Regions from separate parts of the Halorhodospira sp. 9622 genome, predicted to be linked through region 2. Evidence: predicted binding sites of a transcription regulator. Region 2 holds the regulator's gene; the other holds the start of a gene.
The links. Region 2 encodes sigma-54, which starts transcription at its own class of promoters, with help from an activator protein. Its sites were predicted from a motif close to TGGCANGNTNCNTGCTT; they were not measured.
Positions count from the first base shown of each region.

Region 1 (7,517 bases), on a different contig from region 2:
CCAGGATGGTGCCATCGCCCTCGACGTTGATGTTCTCGAACTCGCCGGCGGTGTAGCCGTCCTGGGAGACGTTGGTGACGTTGAACGGCCGGGCGAACTGGGTCATCTCGCCGAAGTCGATGTCGATGTCCAGGTCGTCCACCTCGGCGAGCAGCGGGATATCCTCGAGGCTGGCGATCCGGCCTTCACCATCGTCCTCGGAATCGACCAGCGAACCGGAGGTGTCGAAGGTGAGAGTGTGCGGGCCGAAGAAATCCTCACCCTCGGCACCCACCGCGTCGTAGTCCACCCCGTCGATCTGGGTGTAGACATCCCACTCGTTGTTGCCGACCTTGCGGAAGTAGAAGGTCGCATCCCGGGCCGAGCCCTGGGAGTCATAAAGCGTGGTCGTCGTCGACTCGGTGAAGGTCTCGCTGTCGTCCGGATCGAAGGCCACGCCGTCGTCGATCACCTCGGCATCGGCGCTGAGGTTGGCGGCGATCTCGACGTTCTCGCTGGCACGCGCCGGGATCCCGTCGGTGGGCAGCTGGAGTTGGTCGCGACCGTCGCCGATGCGGCTGCCGTCCTCATCGGTCTGGAAGCCGGTCAGGCGCTTGCCGGTGTTGTTGACGATGTAGCCGTCGCGATCCACCTCGAACTGGCCCGCCCGGGTGTAGCTCACCTCGCCATCGTCCTCCATGCGGAAGAAGCCACGCCCCTCAATGCCCAGATCCAGGCTGCGCTCGGTGAAGTCGAAAGAGCCCTGGCTGAACATCTGGCCGACGTTGGCCAGCCGCGAACCCTGGCCGATGGCCAGCTGCGGGATGCCCATCGGCCCCATGGCGAAGAGATCGTTGAACTCCGCCCGCGACTCCTTGAAGCCCGTAGTGCCGGCATTGGCGAGGTTGTTGCTGGTGGTCTCCAGATCCTTGGAGGCGGAGTTGATCCCGGTTAGCGAGATGTTGAATGACATGGCTGATCTCCTCGATCCCCGCTGCTCTTGTTCGTCTTATCGGATGCGCTTGACGTCGGATAGCGACATCTCACCGAGCCCGGCCACGCTGAGCTCAGGCGGCCGGCCGTCCATCCCCACCGAGACACTGGTCACCGGCGCACCCACCAGGGTGGGCACCGGCTCGCGCTCATCACCGTCCTCGATGTAGGCGTTAACCTGGTACGTGCCCTGGGGCATGCGCTGGCCGTCATTGTCGGTACCGTCCCACGCGAAGGGGTGTTCGCCCTCTTCCATCTCACCAAGCTGCTCGCGATGGACCCGCTCCCCGGCCTCGTTCTCGATCTCGACGGTCAGGTTGGGCGCCGAGCGCTCGAGCTGGAGCAGCGCCTCCATCTCCCCATCCTCGGGCAGATAGGCCTCGCGGCTCTCGGTGACCACCTCACGGCCGACCAGCTGCGAGGCGCGCAGCGACTGGTCCGAGCGCATGTGCTCGAAGAACTCACTGAAGTCCGACTGCAGCTGCTCGATCCCCGAGGCCGTGGTGAACTGGGCGATCTGCCCCATCATCTGCTCGGTGTCCTGCGGGTCGGTCGGATCCTGGTTCTCGAGCTGAACCATCATGAGCTCCAGGAAGTCCTCGTGCCCGATGCTCTGCGGATCGCCGTCGTCCTTCTCCTCAGGGATGCTGCGCAGGTCCTCAGGCAGCGCCTCATAGCCGGACTTGGCGCCGGAACTGGCCGCGCCGGCGCCGGTATCGCCCGCTGCGCCGCCACCGGGCGCGGGCTTGTCCGCTGCCTTCTGGGCCGCCTGCACGCCCTCATCGAGGCCTTCGGCCGGCCCGCCGCCGGGCTTTCCGCCGCCACCGTCACCGGTACTCGGCGGCTTGGGCGCCTTCTGGCCGCCGCCGGCGGCCCCGCCCATCAGTTGGCTCGGATCGAGCATGGTCGCTCCTCCCGGATTTAGCGGCCGAGGCGCAGGGTCTCGAGCATGAGATCCCGCGAGGTGTTCATGACTTCGACGTTGTTCTGGAACGACCGCGAGGCGGAGATCATGTTGGTCATCTCCTCGACGGAGTTCACGTTGGAGCGGTAGACGTAGCCGTCGTCATCCGCCTGCGGATGGTGCGGCTTGTACAGCGGCTCAATCTCGGCGTCGCTCTCCACCACCCCCGGCATGAAGACCGGCACGCTGGGCGACGGGCTGGCCCAGGGGTCGCCGGCCGCCGGCACACCGGCGGGCTCGCCGCCAAAGAACTGACGCTGGAAGCTCACCGGGCTGACCCGATCCACCGGCCCGCCGGATTCGGCCCAGCCGGGGGTTTGCGCCGGCTGCGGCCCGCCACCCTGCGGATAGCCGCCCTGGGCCTGGTGGAGCGCCGCGGCGAAAACCGGCTGCCGGGCGCGGTACGCCTCCTCGGGGCTGGAGGCGACCGTCTCGGCATTGGCCAGGTTGCTGGCCACGGTGTTGAGGCGCAGCTGCTGGGCGTTCATCCCGGTGCCGGCGACGTCGATGGCGTGCATCAAGGACATGTTCGCTTACTCCCCTCGGATGGCGCCGGTGAGCTTCTGGATCCGGCCGTTGAGGAAGTCCACGGCGGCCTGGTAGTTCACGGCGTTCTCGGCGAACTTGGCCTGCTCGACGTGCATCTCGACGGTGTTGCCGTCGAGCGAGGCGGCGTGGGGCTCCCGGTATAAAGATTTCGGATCGCCTGCCGCCATGGTGGATGAAGGCGGCGGTTGCACGTGCTGCGCATGCGTCGCCTGCAACGGCTGCGGCTGCGGTTCGCTGGCCTGGCGCATGGCCTCGCGGAAATCCATATCACGCGCCTTGTAGCCGGGCGTGTCCGCGTTGGCGATGTTCGAGGCGAGCAGCTCGTGCCGCTCGCCGCGCAGGCGCATGGCCTGCTCGGGTACCGAGAAGGCCTGATCGAAGCCGATCCGCATGGCGGGCTCCCGTAGTGTTCGTTCACGGGACTTTATGCAGATCGCGTGCCAGGCACGCGGGGTTGGCGGATCAACGACTAAGCCGGAAGAAGGCGGCAACGGGCGGCAAGCGCTTGCCGCCCGGCGGCAGGGTCTGTCCGTCAGCCGCGGCGCCGGTAGACCACACCGCCATCGAGGCGGACCAGCTCGAACTCGTCGGAATGCCGGGCGAGGGACTCCGACGCCCCGACGATCAGGTACCCGCCCGGGCGGGTCACCTCGGCGATGCGCTGGACGATATCCCGCCGCGAGTCCCAGCCGAAGTAGATGAGCACGTTGCGGCAGTAAACGATGTCGAATCGACCCAGACCGGCGTAGCTCTCCAGCAGGTTGTGGACGCGGAAGCTGGTCCGCCGGCGCACGGCGGGCTTGACCTCCCAGGTGTTCTCGCCGACGGCATCGAAGAACCGCTGCTGGCGTTCCGGCGCCAGCCCGCGGCGCGCCACGTTGGCGGTATAACGCCCCCGCCGCGCCTCCTCGACCATCGCGGTGGAGATGTCGGTCCCGAGGATCTCGGCCTCCATACGCCCGCCGCTGTCGTTGTACTCGTCGACGGTCATGCTGATCGAGTACGCCTCCTGCCCGGAGGAGCAGGCCGCGGACCAGATGCGCACCGGCCAGACGCGGCGGCGCTCCATCTCGGGGAGCAGGTGCCGACGCAGGACGTCGAAGGGGAAGCGGTCGCGGAACCACTGGGTCTCGTTGGTGGTCATCGCCTCGATAACCCGCCCCTTGAGATCGGCGGTGGGGCGCTGCTCGAGCCGCTGGACAAGGGTGGCCAGATCCGGGATGCGCTCGGCCTCGAGCAGCGGCCCGAGCCGGCTGGCCACCAGGTACTGCTTGCTCGGCCCAAGGACGATCCCGCAGGCGCGCTCCAGGAACCGTGCGAACGCCTGGTACTCCTCTTCACCCACGGAAAGCGCGGCCAAACCGTCCTCCTTGCATGCTCATCCCCCTCGCTCGGCCAGCCGGGCGCCGACCCGCTCGGCCAACTCCCGGGAGTGGAACTTGGCCAGGAACTCGTCGGCCCCCACGCGACGCACCATCTCGGTGTTGAAGACACCGCTGAGCGAGGAGTGGAGCAGGACGTGGACCCCGGCAAGCCCCGGATCCTGCCGGATCGATCGGGTCAGGGTGTAGCCGTCGAGCACCGGCATCTCGATGTCCGAGACCACCATCAGCAGATCGTCGAGCCCGGAGGGATCCTGATCCTTCCAGGTGCGCAGCTGCTCCAGCGCCTCGCGGCCGTTGTTCTTGGTGACCACGCGCACACCGATCTCCTCGAGCGTGCGCTTGATCTGCCCCCGGGCGACCGCCGAGTCGTCCACCACCAGGACCTTGTAAGCCTCGGAGCCCTCGGCGTGATCCACGCCACCGCCCTCGGTGACCTCCGGATCGGCGCCGCCGGCACGCTGAACCTCGGCGAGGACCTTCTCGACGTCGACGATCTGGATCATCTGCCCGTCGTAGCGCGCCACGGCGGTCAGGTAGCTGCCGGCGCTGCCCCCGCTCGGCGGCGGCAGCACGTCCTGCCAGTTGATGTTGACGATCCGGTCCACCCCGCCGACCAGGAACCCCTGGACCTGACGGTTGTACTCGGTGACGATGATGTAGTTGCCTTCTTCCTTGGTGATGGCGCCGTTGCCGGTGGCGTAGCTCAGATCGAGCACCGAGAGGGTGTGGCCGCGGACGTAGGCGATGCCGAGGGAGGCCGGATGGGCATGCGGCACGTAACTGAGCTCCGGGGCCGGTATGACCTCGCGGACCTTGAACACGTTGATCCCGTAGCGCTGCCGCCCCTCGAAACGGAACAGCAGCAGCTCCATGCGGTTATGGCCAGCCAGCTGGGTCCGCTGGTCGACGGAGCTCATGATTCCGGCCATCGCTGACGGCTCCCTTATCGGCGTACGTCCCGGGGGCTGGCCCCCGCCCGTTGGCGTCATGTTAATCCGGTAGCCGGATCAGGGAAAGCGGCCGACGCCGCGGCACACCCTTTGCATATTTCTCCGGAGGATCACCAACCGAATGGAGGTTGCGCGCGGACCGATGAGCAGACCCGCCGGCGCCACCCCCGCCCGCAGGGTCGGGCGCAGTGCGCGACCGTCGCCCGCCTGGCGCCTGGCCGTCGTATTGTTGGCGCTGACGGTCCTGGCCCCGGCGGCGGCGCAGGCCAGCACCCAGTCGCCGGAGGCCATCCGTGAGACGGCGGAGGTGTTCCTGCGCGAGGCGCTGGCCGGCGAGTACGACGAGGTGGAGGTCGAGGCCCGCGGGGTGGACGGCCGGTTGAAACTGCGTGCGTGTGACGGCGAGCTGGAGGGGTTCATCCCCCGCGGGCGCAGCCCCCACCAAGCCGGTACCGTGGGGGTGCGCTGCAGCGGAGAGGCACCCTGGACCGTTTACGTGCGCATGGAAACCACCTTGAAGACGGAGATGGTGGTGGCCGCACGCAGCTTGCGCCGCGGACAGCGGCTCGCGGCGGCGGATCTGCGCACCGCTACGCGGGATGCGCGCCGGGTCCGCGGCGAGTTCTACCGCGACGCCGGCGATCTGGTCGGCCAGGAGGTACGCCGGAGCCTGCGCGAGGGGGTGGCCGTGACCGGCAACCACGTGCAGCCCCCGACGCTGGTCGAGCGCAACGACCGGGTCACCATCGCCGCCGGCCGGGGCGATGCCATCCAGATCAGCAGCCGTGGCCGCGCCCTGGAGCACGGCCAGAAAGGCGACCGGATCCGGGTGGAGAACCTGGACTCCGGACGGGAGATCCAGGCACGGGTCGTCGGCGAGGGCCAGGTCCGGGTCGGCGATTAGGCCGCAGGCGGCGGGAGTTGCCGTCAGTGGCAACCTGGGTCACAGTAACCGGAACCAGGACTCAAGTTCCTGCCCGGGCCGCCGATAGATACGGATAGCACGGGTCCATGCAGGCCAGGGAGCGGCGCTGCAGCCCGCATAGGAAAGGTTTTGAGGAGAGCCCGATGTCCAATCCGATCGAAGGAGGGGGTCCGCGCCCCGTCGGACCCGCGACCGCCCAGCCGGGCAAGGGCCCGAAGAGCGGCGGCGCCGACGAGGCGTCGAACGCCCCGCCCCGGGGCGCAGGCGGCGCCGACGAGGCCGAGACCTCGGAACGACTGCAGACGGTCCGCGAACGCATCGACCAAACCCCGGAAGTCGACCGGGATCGGGTCGAAGCCATCAAGGAGCGGATCGCCAACGGCGACTACCCGGTGGACGCCGAGAAAGTCGCCAAGAAGTTCGCTGAGCTTGAGGCGCTGGTCGAGTCGTGATGACGCCGGCGGAGCACGGCCGCTCTGACCGCTTTCCGCGCCAGACGCTGGACGCGGAGCTGGCGCAGCGCCTGGCCGTGCGCGTCGAGCGCTGCCAGGCGCGCGCCGGGGAACTCGCCGCCACCCTCGAGGCCGAGGCCCGGCAACTGATCGACCGGGACCTGAACGGCTTCGACGAGCTCCTGCGCCGCAAGGGCGCCCAGGTCGAGGCCCTGGAAGAGGCCGAGCAGCAGCTGCGGCGGGTTCTCACCGAAGCCGGCTATCCGCCGGGGACCGCTGGCGTGCGGGCGGTGTTGCGTACTGCACCGGAGTCGCTGCGCTCCGCCTGGGGCGAGCTGGAGCAGTTGCTGCGCACCATCCAGGCCCGCAACGAGGCCAACGGCCGCCTCATCCACCGCAACCTCGACCATACCCGGCGCCTGCTCGACCTGGCCACCGGCGCCCACGAGCGGGCCGATGAACTCACCTACGGCACCCACGGCGGCTACACCGCCAGCGACCGCTCCCGGCGCATCACGCGCGCCTGACAATACCCGCTCCGGCAACCTCCGAACCGGGCCGCGGCCCGCGTGCTATCTTCAGGGGATGGAACGACGGAGGCAGCCATGACCGAGATCGACCCTGCCACGGCCAGCCACGAAGCGATCCGCTCCCACCACGCCGAGCACGCTGCCGAGCAGCGTCGCCAGGAGGCCCTGCGCCCGGAACGGGACGGGGAGACAACGGGGACGGAACGGATCCGGGAGGAGCGCACCGAGGCGGCCGGCAACCGGGATGCGGAGTCGGTGCGCGCCAGCGACCCGGTGGCGGTCAACGCCTCGGGGCCGGATTCGGCCACCGGCGAGGTGCCACGAGATCGGGAGGAAGCCCGCGCCCTGGCCGAGGAGACCCGGGAACGGATCCTGGACAATCCGGAGCGGGCGGCGGAGTCCGTGCGCGATACCGCCCACGAGCCCGCCGCCAGCCGGATGAGCCGGGCAATCGAAGCCCTTAGTTGATCTTCTCCTTGATGCGCGCCGCCTTGCCGCTGAGCTCGCGCAGGTGGTAGAGCTTGGCCTGGCGCACGTCGCCGCGGCGCTTGACCTTGATGCTCTCGATCTGCGGGCTGTAGGTCTGGAAGACCCGCTCGACGCCCTCGCCGTGCGAGGTCTTGCGCAGGGTGAACGAGGAGTTCAGGCCGCGCTTGCGCTTGGCGATGACGACACCCTCGAAGGGCTGGACGCGCTCGCGACCGCCCTCACGCACCCACACCTGCACCAGCACGGTGTCGCCCGGGGCGAACTCCGGCACCGTGTGCTTGCACGCCTCGATCTGCTCGCG
Region 1 is NZ_JAJNRE010000015.1:26,821-34,337, forward strand. It holds gene flgE (flagellar hook protein FlgE) at 1-952, opposite strand, end outside; gene LRG07_RS09440 (flagellar hook assembly protein FlgD) at 989-1,876, opposite strand; gene flgC (flagellar basal body rod protein FlgC) at 1,894-2,463, opposite strand; gene flgB (flagellar basal body rod protein FlgB) at 2,470-2,877, opposite strand; gene LRG07_RS09455 (protein-glutamate O-methyltransferase CheR) at 3,018-3,845, opposite strand; gene LRG07_RS09460 (chemotaxis protein CheV) at 3,864-4,799, opposite strand; gene flgA (flagellar basal body P-ring formation chaperone FlgA) at 4,963-5,724, shown strand; gene flgM (flagellar biosynthesis anti-sigma factor FlgM) at 5,889-6,197, shown strand; gene LRG07_RS09475 (flagella synthesis protein FlgN) at 6,197-6,724, shown strand; gene LRG07_RS09480 (hypothetical protein) at 6,803-7,195, shown strand; gene rplS (50S ribosomal protein L19) at 7,188-7,517, opposite strand, start outside.
Region 1: a site for sigma-54 is predicted at 4,900-4,916, ahead of flgA (flagellar basal body P-ring formation chaperone FlgA). Genes of this name have one in related genera too.

Region 2 (7,517 bases):
ATCGCGCCGGCCGTGCAGGGCGGCCTCGGCTTCGGTGGGGCCGGGAGCGCGCTGGAGCTGGATGCACAGAGCCACGGCGGTCTCGCTGCGCAGCGCCGCGGGGCCGTAGAGTTCGGTGATGTCCACCAGGCCGAGGTCGCGCAGGTAGAGCAGCCCCCGCCCCTGCTGCGGACCGGCGCCGAGCAGGCGGTCACCGTCGCGGCGCAGCTGTACGGCGTCGTCGGCCACCAGGGCGTGACCACGGTCGAGCAGCGCCAGGGCGGCGTCGCTCTTGCCCACGCCGCTGGGGCCCTCCAGCAGGATCCCGCGGCCGTGGACCGCCATCAGCAGGCCGGGGATGACCGGCCGGTTCCCGGCCGCGTTCACGATGGGTCGGCGTGCGACTGCCATTCGCGCAGGGCCATCTGCAGCTCGTCCCCGTCCGAGGAGCGGCGCAGCCGCTCGCACAGGCTGCTGTCGCTGAACATCTCGGCAAGGCTGGCGAGGATCTGCAGGTGCTCGTCGGTGAAGTGCTCGGGTACGACGAGGGCGAAGAGCAGGTCCACCGGTGCCTTGTCGAAGGCGTCGAAATCGATGCCCCGGTCCAGGCGGATGAGGGCCCCGATGGCGCGGTCGATCCCGTCGATGCGGGCGTGGGGCACGGCGACGCCGTGCCCCAGGCCCGTGCTGCCCAGTCGCTCACGGGCCAGCAACCGGTTGCTGATCTCCCGGGCGTCGAGGCCGTCGCCGCTGGCCCCGATCAGCTCGCCTATGCGCAGGAGCACCTGCTCCTTGTCCTCGATGCCGCTCTCGCAGCGAACACGTTCCGGCGTGATGAGTTGCTCGATGTCCATGGAGTGTCCGATCGGCTGGCCCGCTGAACCGCGTCCCGCCGCCTTAAAAGTTGGCCTTGAGGGACGCGCCCTGCCGTCGCTGATCGACGGCCTTCTCTTTGTGTTTCAGGACCTGACGGTCAAGCTTGTCCACGAGCACGTCAATGGCTGCATAGAGATCCTCCTCGATGGCATCGGCAAAAACGCGCCCGCCGCCACCCCCGATGTGGATGACCGACTCGGCCTTCTGCTGCTTCTTCTCCACCGTGAGGATCACCTCGGTATCGATGACGTGGTCGAAGTGGCGCTGGATGCGTTGCATCTTCTCGTTCACATGCGCCCGGAGGGCCGGGGTGATCTCGACATGATGCCCACTGAGCTTGATCTGCATACCGCCTCCTGAACCCCTTTGCCGCCGGCGGAGCCGGGGGCCTCAGCGCCCCCGGGCCTCCCTGCGCTCCGCCGACGATGCGATGGACAGGGACTCCCGGTACTTGGCGACCGTCCGACGCGCCACCTGGATCCCCTCCTCATGAAGGATACGCGCAATCGCGCTGTCACTCAGCGGTTTTGCCCGATCCTCCTCGGCGATCAGCCGGCGGATCCGCGCCCGGATCGCCGTCGCCGAAGCCTCTCCGCCGTCGCTGGTCTGCACGTGGCTCGAGAAAAAGTACTTGAACTCGAAGGTGCCCCGCGGGGTGTGCATGTACTTGTTGGTGGTGATGCGGGAGATGGTGGACTCGTGCATCTCCACCGCCTCGGCGATCTCGCGCAGAACCAGTGGTTGCATCGCCTCCTCGCCGTGGTCGAGGAACCCCTGTTGCCGCTCTACGATGGCGCTGGCCACTTTCAGCAAGGTCTCGTTCCTGCTGCGCAGGCTCTTGATCAGCCAGCGCGCCTCTTGGAGATGGTTGCGCAGGCAGTGGTTGTCCGCGCTGCGGTCCGCTCTGCGGATCAGGCTGGCGTAATACGCGTTGACGCGCAAGCGGGGGGCGGTCTCGCCGTTGAGTTCCACCTGCCAGACGCCGTCGCGGCGCACGACGAGGACATCGGGGATGATGTAGTCCGGGGTTGTGTCGCTGATCTGCGAGCCCGGGCGTGGATCGAGGCTCTGGATCAGACCGAGGATGCCGCCGAGGGCATCTTCGCCGACCCCCAGGGCGCGGCCCAGGTCGTCATGGCGGCGTTCGGCGATGAGCTCCAGGTGGTGGAGGAGGGCGTGCTGCGCCTCCGCACGCCAGGGCGTGTCCTCGGGAAGCTGCTCGAGCTGGACGCACAGCGCTTCCTGAGGGTCGCGGGCGGCAACGCCGGTCGGGTCGAGCCGCTGGACACGCTGCAGGACCGCCTCTAGCTCCTCGGCGCTGACTTGCTCGTCGGCCGGACAGCCGGCCAGCAGATCCTCGGTGCTCTGGGTCAGGTAGCCGTCGTCGCCGACGGCGTCGACGATGACCTCGGCGATGGAGCGCTCCCGGGCGGAGAAGGCCTCGAGCTCGATCTGCGCGTGCAGGTGCTGCTGGAGGCTGTCGGAGGCGGCCGGCCGGTTGTCGAGGGTGTCGCGCTGCGCACCCTCGTCGCCGGGGGCGCTCAGTGCCGTGCTGCCGTCGTAGATGTCGTCCCAGGAGGTGTCCAGGGGCAGGTCTTCGGGGATGTCCTCGCCGGCGGGTTCGCTGGCCGGTGCCTCGTCCTCGTGGGGTTCCGTTTCCTGCTGCTCCTGCTCCTGCCCGGGCTCGGCCTCCTCATCGAGCTCGAGCATGAAGTTCGACTCCAGGGCCTGCTGGATCTCGGTGCGCAGCTCCAGGCTGGAGAGCTGCAGCAGCCGGATGGCCTGCTGCAGCTGCGGGGTCATGGTCAGCTGCTGACCGATGCGTAGCTGAAGCGACTGCTTCATGGCCGTGTCCGTTGTGCTTGAAGCATCCGTAGTCCGTCACTCACAGGCGGAAGTCCTCGCCCAGGTACACCTCGCGTACCCGCGGGTTGGCCAGCACGCTCTCGGCGTCCCCGGCGGCCAGCACCTCGCCGTCACTGAGGATGTAGGCGCGTTGCACGATGCCCAGCGTCTCGCGCACGTTATGGTCGGTGATCAGCACGCCGATACCCCGTTGCGCCAGCTGGCGGACGATCCGCTGGATCTCGCCCACCGAGATGGGGTCGACCCCGGCGAATGGCTCATCAAGCAGTATGAACCGCGGATTCGCCGCGAGGGCGCGGGCGATCTCCACGCGCCGGCGCTCGCCCCCGGACAGGGCGATCCCCGGGGAGTCGCGCACGTGGGTCACGCCGAACTCCTCGAGCAGGCGATCCAGCTCCTGCTCGCGCTCAGTGCCGTCCAGGTCGTCGCGCAGCTGCAGGATGGCCCGTACGTTATCCGCAACGCTCAGTTTACGAAAGACCGAGGGTTCCTGGGGGAGGTAGCCGATGCCCAATCGGGCCCGGGCGTGAATGGGCAACCGAGTGAGGTCGTCGCCTTCCAGGGTGATTCGCCCCTCGTCGGCCTGCACCAGGCCGACGACCATGTAAAAGCACGTGGTCTTGCCGGCCCCGTTGGGGCCGAGCAGGCCGACGATCTCACCGTCGGCGACCTCCAGCCCCGCGCCGTTGACCACGGTGCGGCCGCGATAGCGCTTGCTCAGCCCCTCCGCGCGCAGCGTCACCAACGGGTCATTCCTCCTCGCGCCGTGCCGGATACAGGATGGTCCGCGCCCGCTGCCCCTCGGCGCCGCGGGCCTTCATGACCTGCCCCTCCAGGTCGACGTCGATGGTCTCGGCGGTGACTTGATCATCCCCCTGCCAGAGATGTGCATCGCCCTGGAAATGGGCACGTTCGGGACCGCGGGAGTAGTACTCCATGCGTTTCGCCTCGGCATGCACGGGGCGAGGCTGGTTCTCGGGGTGGTCGCGGTAGGTGGCCGGCGTGCCGTCGACGTAGACGTGGCTCAGGTCGCCGTCCTCGTCGGTGTAGACCTCCATGCGATCCCCGGTGATGCGCATCTCGCCCCGCGTGAGCACGGCGTCGCCCTCGTAGACGCTGACTCCGGCGACCGCGTCGACATCCACCCGGTCGGCCTCCAGTTCGATCGGTGCCTCGTCGCGCTGGCCCACGGCCGTTGCCGGCAGGGCAGCGGCGAGCAGGGTCGCGGCGACGAGCAGTCCCACGCGGATACGGCTGGCGGCGTCAGTACGCTCCATACGACCCCCGGACGTCGGCGTGCAGGCGCAGGCGATCCGCGCGGTAATCCAGGGTCATCCCGGTTCCGCGCAGGGTGCCGGCCGGCTCGCGAGCGGTGACCGCCTCGACGGTGCGCGCCTCGCCGGCGCGCAGGTCCACCAGCAGGTTGTGGGTGTTGATATCCAGCGGCGGACGCGCCTGCTGGGCCGGACGACGGATGTCCACCTCTTCGAACAGGCGGACTTCCCCGCCCTCGCGTTCGGCGATGCCGAAGGGGGCGCGGGCCTCCCAGAGGACGCCGTCGCGAGAGCGCATGCGCAGGTCGGGGTCGATGATCTCGAGCTCGCCGCGGCCGGGGAAGTGCTCGCCGGTGCGCCCGGAAAGGGCCGCACGGCGCTGCCCCTGCTCGTCGAAATCAACCATGGTAAACCCCTCGAGGAAGAAGTCCGGGCGCTCTTCGGGAGGGGCAGCGGTCTCCGGGGCCGGCGGCGCCGGGTCGCGGGTAAGCAGCAGACCGAGGAGGACGGTCAGGGCGAGGGCTGCTAGGGGGTAGAGGGAGCCGCGGCGCATGGCTCAGCCTTCCGCCCGGCGCAGCATCGGTTCAAGGTGGCCCTGGGCGTGCAGGATCAGCTCGGCCACCTCGCGCACGGCGCCGCGCCCCCCGGGGCGTGCAGTGACCCAGTCGGCCTGGGCGTGCAGCTGGGGGTGGCCGTCGGCCACGGCGACCCCGAAACCGGCCCGGCGGATCGCCGGCAGGTCGATCAGGTCGTCACCGGTGTAGGCGCACGCCTCCGGGGCGAGCCCGAGGCGCTCGGCCACCTCGGTCAGGGCGTCGCCCTTGTCCGAGCGGCCACGCAGGACGTGGCGGACCCCGAGCTCCTCGGCCCGGCGCATGACCGAGTGCCCCCCGCGGGCGGTGATCCAGCCCACCTCGATACCGGCGTCCTGGAGCATGCGCAGCCCCTTCCCGTCGTGGATGTGGAACGCCTGCAGCGGCTCACCGCTGCCGCCGACGAAGACGGTCCCGTCGGTAAGGACGCCATCGACGTCGAACAGGGCGAGGCGCACCGGCTCGGCCCGGCGCAGGACGTCCGGCGTGGGTGCGTCGCAGTAGGGGCGGGGCGGGGTGGTGCTCATACGACTCCGGCGCGCAGCAGGTCGTGCATGTTCAGGGCGCCCACCAGCCGGTCCTCGGCGTCGGTGACCAGCAGGGCATTGATGCGGTGGCGCTCCATGCGCTCGGCGGCCTCGGCGGCGAGCAGATCCGGTGACGCGGTCTGCGGGCTCAGGCTCATCACCGCCTCGATGGGGGTCTGGTGGATGTCGGCCCCGCGGTCCAGGGTCCGGCGCAGGTCGCCGTCGGTGAAGATGCCCAGCACCCGCTGCTCCTCGTCGACGATGGCGGTCATGCCCAACCCCTTGCGGCTGATCTCCAGCAGGGCGTCACGGAGAGCAGTTCCGGGGGCGACGCGGGGGATGCGCTCGCCGGTCTGCATGATGTCCTCGATATGGAGCAGCAGCCGGCGTCCGAGTTTGCCGCCGGGGTGCGAACGGGCAAAGTCCTCGGCGGTGAAGCCGCGCGCATCGAGCAGTGCGACGGCGAGGGCGTCGCCCATGGCCAGGGTGGCCGTCGTGCTTGCCGTGGGCGCCAGCCCGAGAGGGCAGGCCTCCTGTTCGACGCCGACGTTCAGGTGGACCGAGGCAGCCCGGGCCAGGGTCGACTCCGGACGTCCGGTGAGGGCGATCAGCGGCACCCCGAGGCGCTTGATCAGCGGCAGGATGGCGGTGAGCTCGTCGGTCTCGCCGGAGTTCGACAGCGCGATGACCACATCGTCGGGGGTGACCATGCCCAGGTCGCCGTGGCTGGCCTCGCCGGGGTGGACAAAGAACGCCGGTGTCCCGGTGCTCGCCAGGGTGGCGGCCATCTTCGAGCCGATGTGCCCGGACTTGCCCATCCCGGTGACGATCACCCGTCCACGGCAGGCGAGCATGTGCCGGCACGCTTCGCTGAAAGGCTGGTCGATGTGCTCGCCGAGGGCGGCGACGGCATCGGCCTCGAGCTGCAGGACGGCGCGACCGAGGGCCCGGAGTCGCTCGTCGCCTTCTTCCGGGGCGCCTTGGTGCCGTTCGATCAGGGTGCGCATGGGCGTCATCCGTCCATTCTACGACATCTGTTCGCCGGATCGGACAACCCCCGGGGCAGAATTGACCACCCCGGCGCGGGGATGGATACTGCCGGTCCCTTTTCCAGAACCGAGTAGGCTGATGGGCGTCGCAGACACCGGCGACGAGATCTTGGCGCGGGTGCGTGGCCTGCGGGTCGAGCGCGGCGGCCGGGCGATCTTCGATGGCGTGGACCTCGACATCCGGCGGGGTCGGGTGACCGCCATCATGGGCCCGAGTGGCACGGGCAAAACCACCCTCCTGCGCGTGCTGGGCGGTCAGCTCCGGCCCGGGGCCGGCTCGGTGGAGGTCATGGGCGAGGAGGTGCCCCGCCTCGGTCGCCAGGCGCTCTATCGCCTGCGTCGGCGCATGGGGGTGCTGTTCCAGAGCGGGGCGCTGTTCACCCACCTGTCAGTCTTCGAGAATGTGGCTTTCCCGCTGCGTGAGCACACCCGGCTCCCCGAATCCCTGCTCGAGACCCTGGTTCTGCTCAAGCTCGAGGCGGTGGGGCTGCGTGGCGCCCGGGAGCTGATGCCGGCGGAGCTCTCCGGCGGCATGGCCCGGCGGGTGGCCCTGGCCCGGGCCATCGCCATGGATCCGGCGATGGTGATGTACGACGAGCCCTTCGCCGGCCAGGACCCGATCACCATGGGGGTGCTGGTGGACCTGATTCGGCGGCTCAACGATGTCCTCGGCCTGACCTCGGTGGTGGTTTCCCACGACGTCCAGGAGACCCTGGCCATCGCGGATTACGTCTACGTACTGGCCGACGGGGCGGTCATCGCCGAGGGCACCCCGGCGGCCCTGCAGGAGGCGCAGTCGGAGTCGCTGCGCCAGTTCATTGATGCCCGGCCGGACGGGCCGGTGCCGTTCCACTATCCGGCGCCCGGGCTGGCCGACGAGCTGATCGGCGGGGGGCGGCGATGACCGGTCTGTTCCAGGCGTTGGGGCAGCGGACCCTGAACGGGCTGCGTGGCCTGGGTGAGGCGGTGCTGCTGATGGGGCGGATCCTGCGGGCCGCTCCCGAGGTGGTGGTGCGTCCGCGGTTGCTCGTCGAACAGATCTACGCCGTGGGCGTGTTGTCGCTGGTGATCATCCTGGTCTCGGCGCTGTTCGTCGGCATGGTGCTCGGCCTGCAGGGGTACTACACCCTGTCGGACTTTGGGGCCACTGAGGCGGTGGGCACGATGGTCGCCCTGTCGCTGGTCCGCGAGCTTGGCCCGGTGGTCACTGCGCTTCTCTTCGCCGGGCGGGCCGGCTCGTCGCTGACCGCCGAAGTGGGGCTGATGAAGGCCACCGAGCAGCTCTCGAGCATGGAGATGATGGCGGTGGACCCGGAGCGACGCATCCTGGCGCCGCGCTTTTTCGCCGCCCTG
Region 2 is NZ_JAJNRE010000012.1:68,153-75,669, forward strand. It holds gene LRG07_RS08485 (HPr kinase/phosphorylase) at 1-390, opposite strand, end outside; gene LRG07_RS08490 (PTS sugar transporter subunit IIA) at 363-833, opposite strand; gene hpf (ribosome hibernation-promoting factor, HPF/YfiA family) at 877-1,203, opposite strand; gene LRG07_RS08500 (RNA polymerase factor sigma-54) at 1,246-2,700, opposite strand; gene lptB (LPS export ABC transporter ATP-binding protein) at 2,741-3,466, opposite strand; gene lptA (lipopolysaccharide transport periplasmic protein LptA) at 3,471-3,998, opposite strand; gene lptC (LPS export ABC transporter periplasmic protein LptC) at 3,985-4,548, opposite strand; gene LRG07_RS08520 (HAD family hydrolase) at 4,552-5,115, opposite strand; gene LRG07_RS08525 (KpsF/GutQ family sugar-phosphate isomerase) at 5,112-6,131, opposite strand; gene LRG07_RS08530 (ABC transporter ATP-binding protein) at 6,244-7,068, shown strand; gene mlaE (lipid asymmetry maintenance ABC transporter permease subunit MlaE) at 7,065-7,517, shown strand, end outside.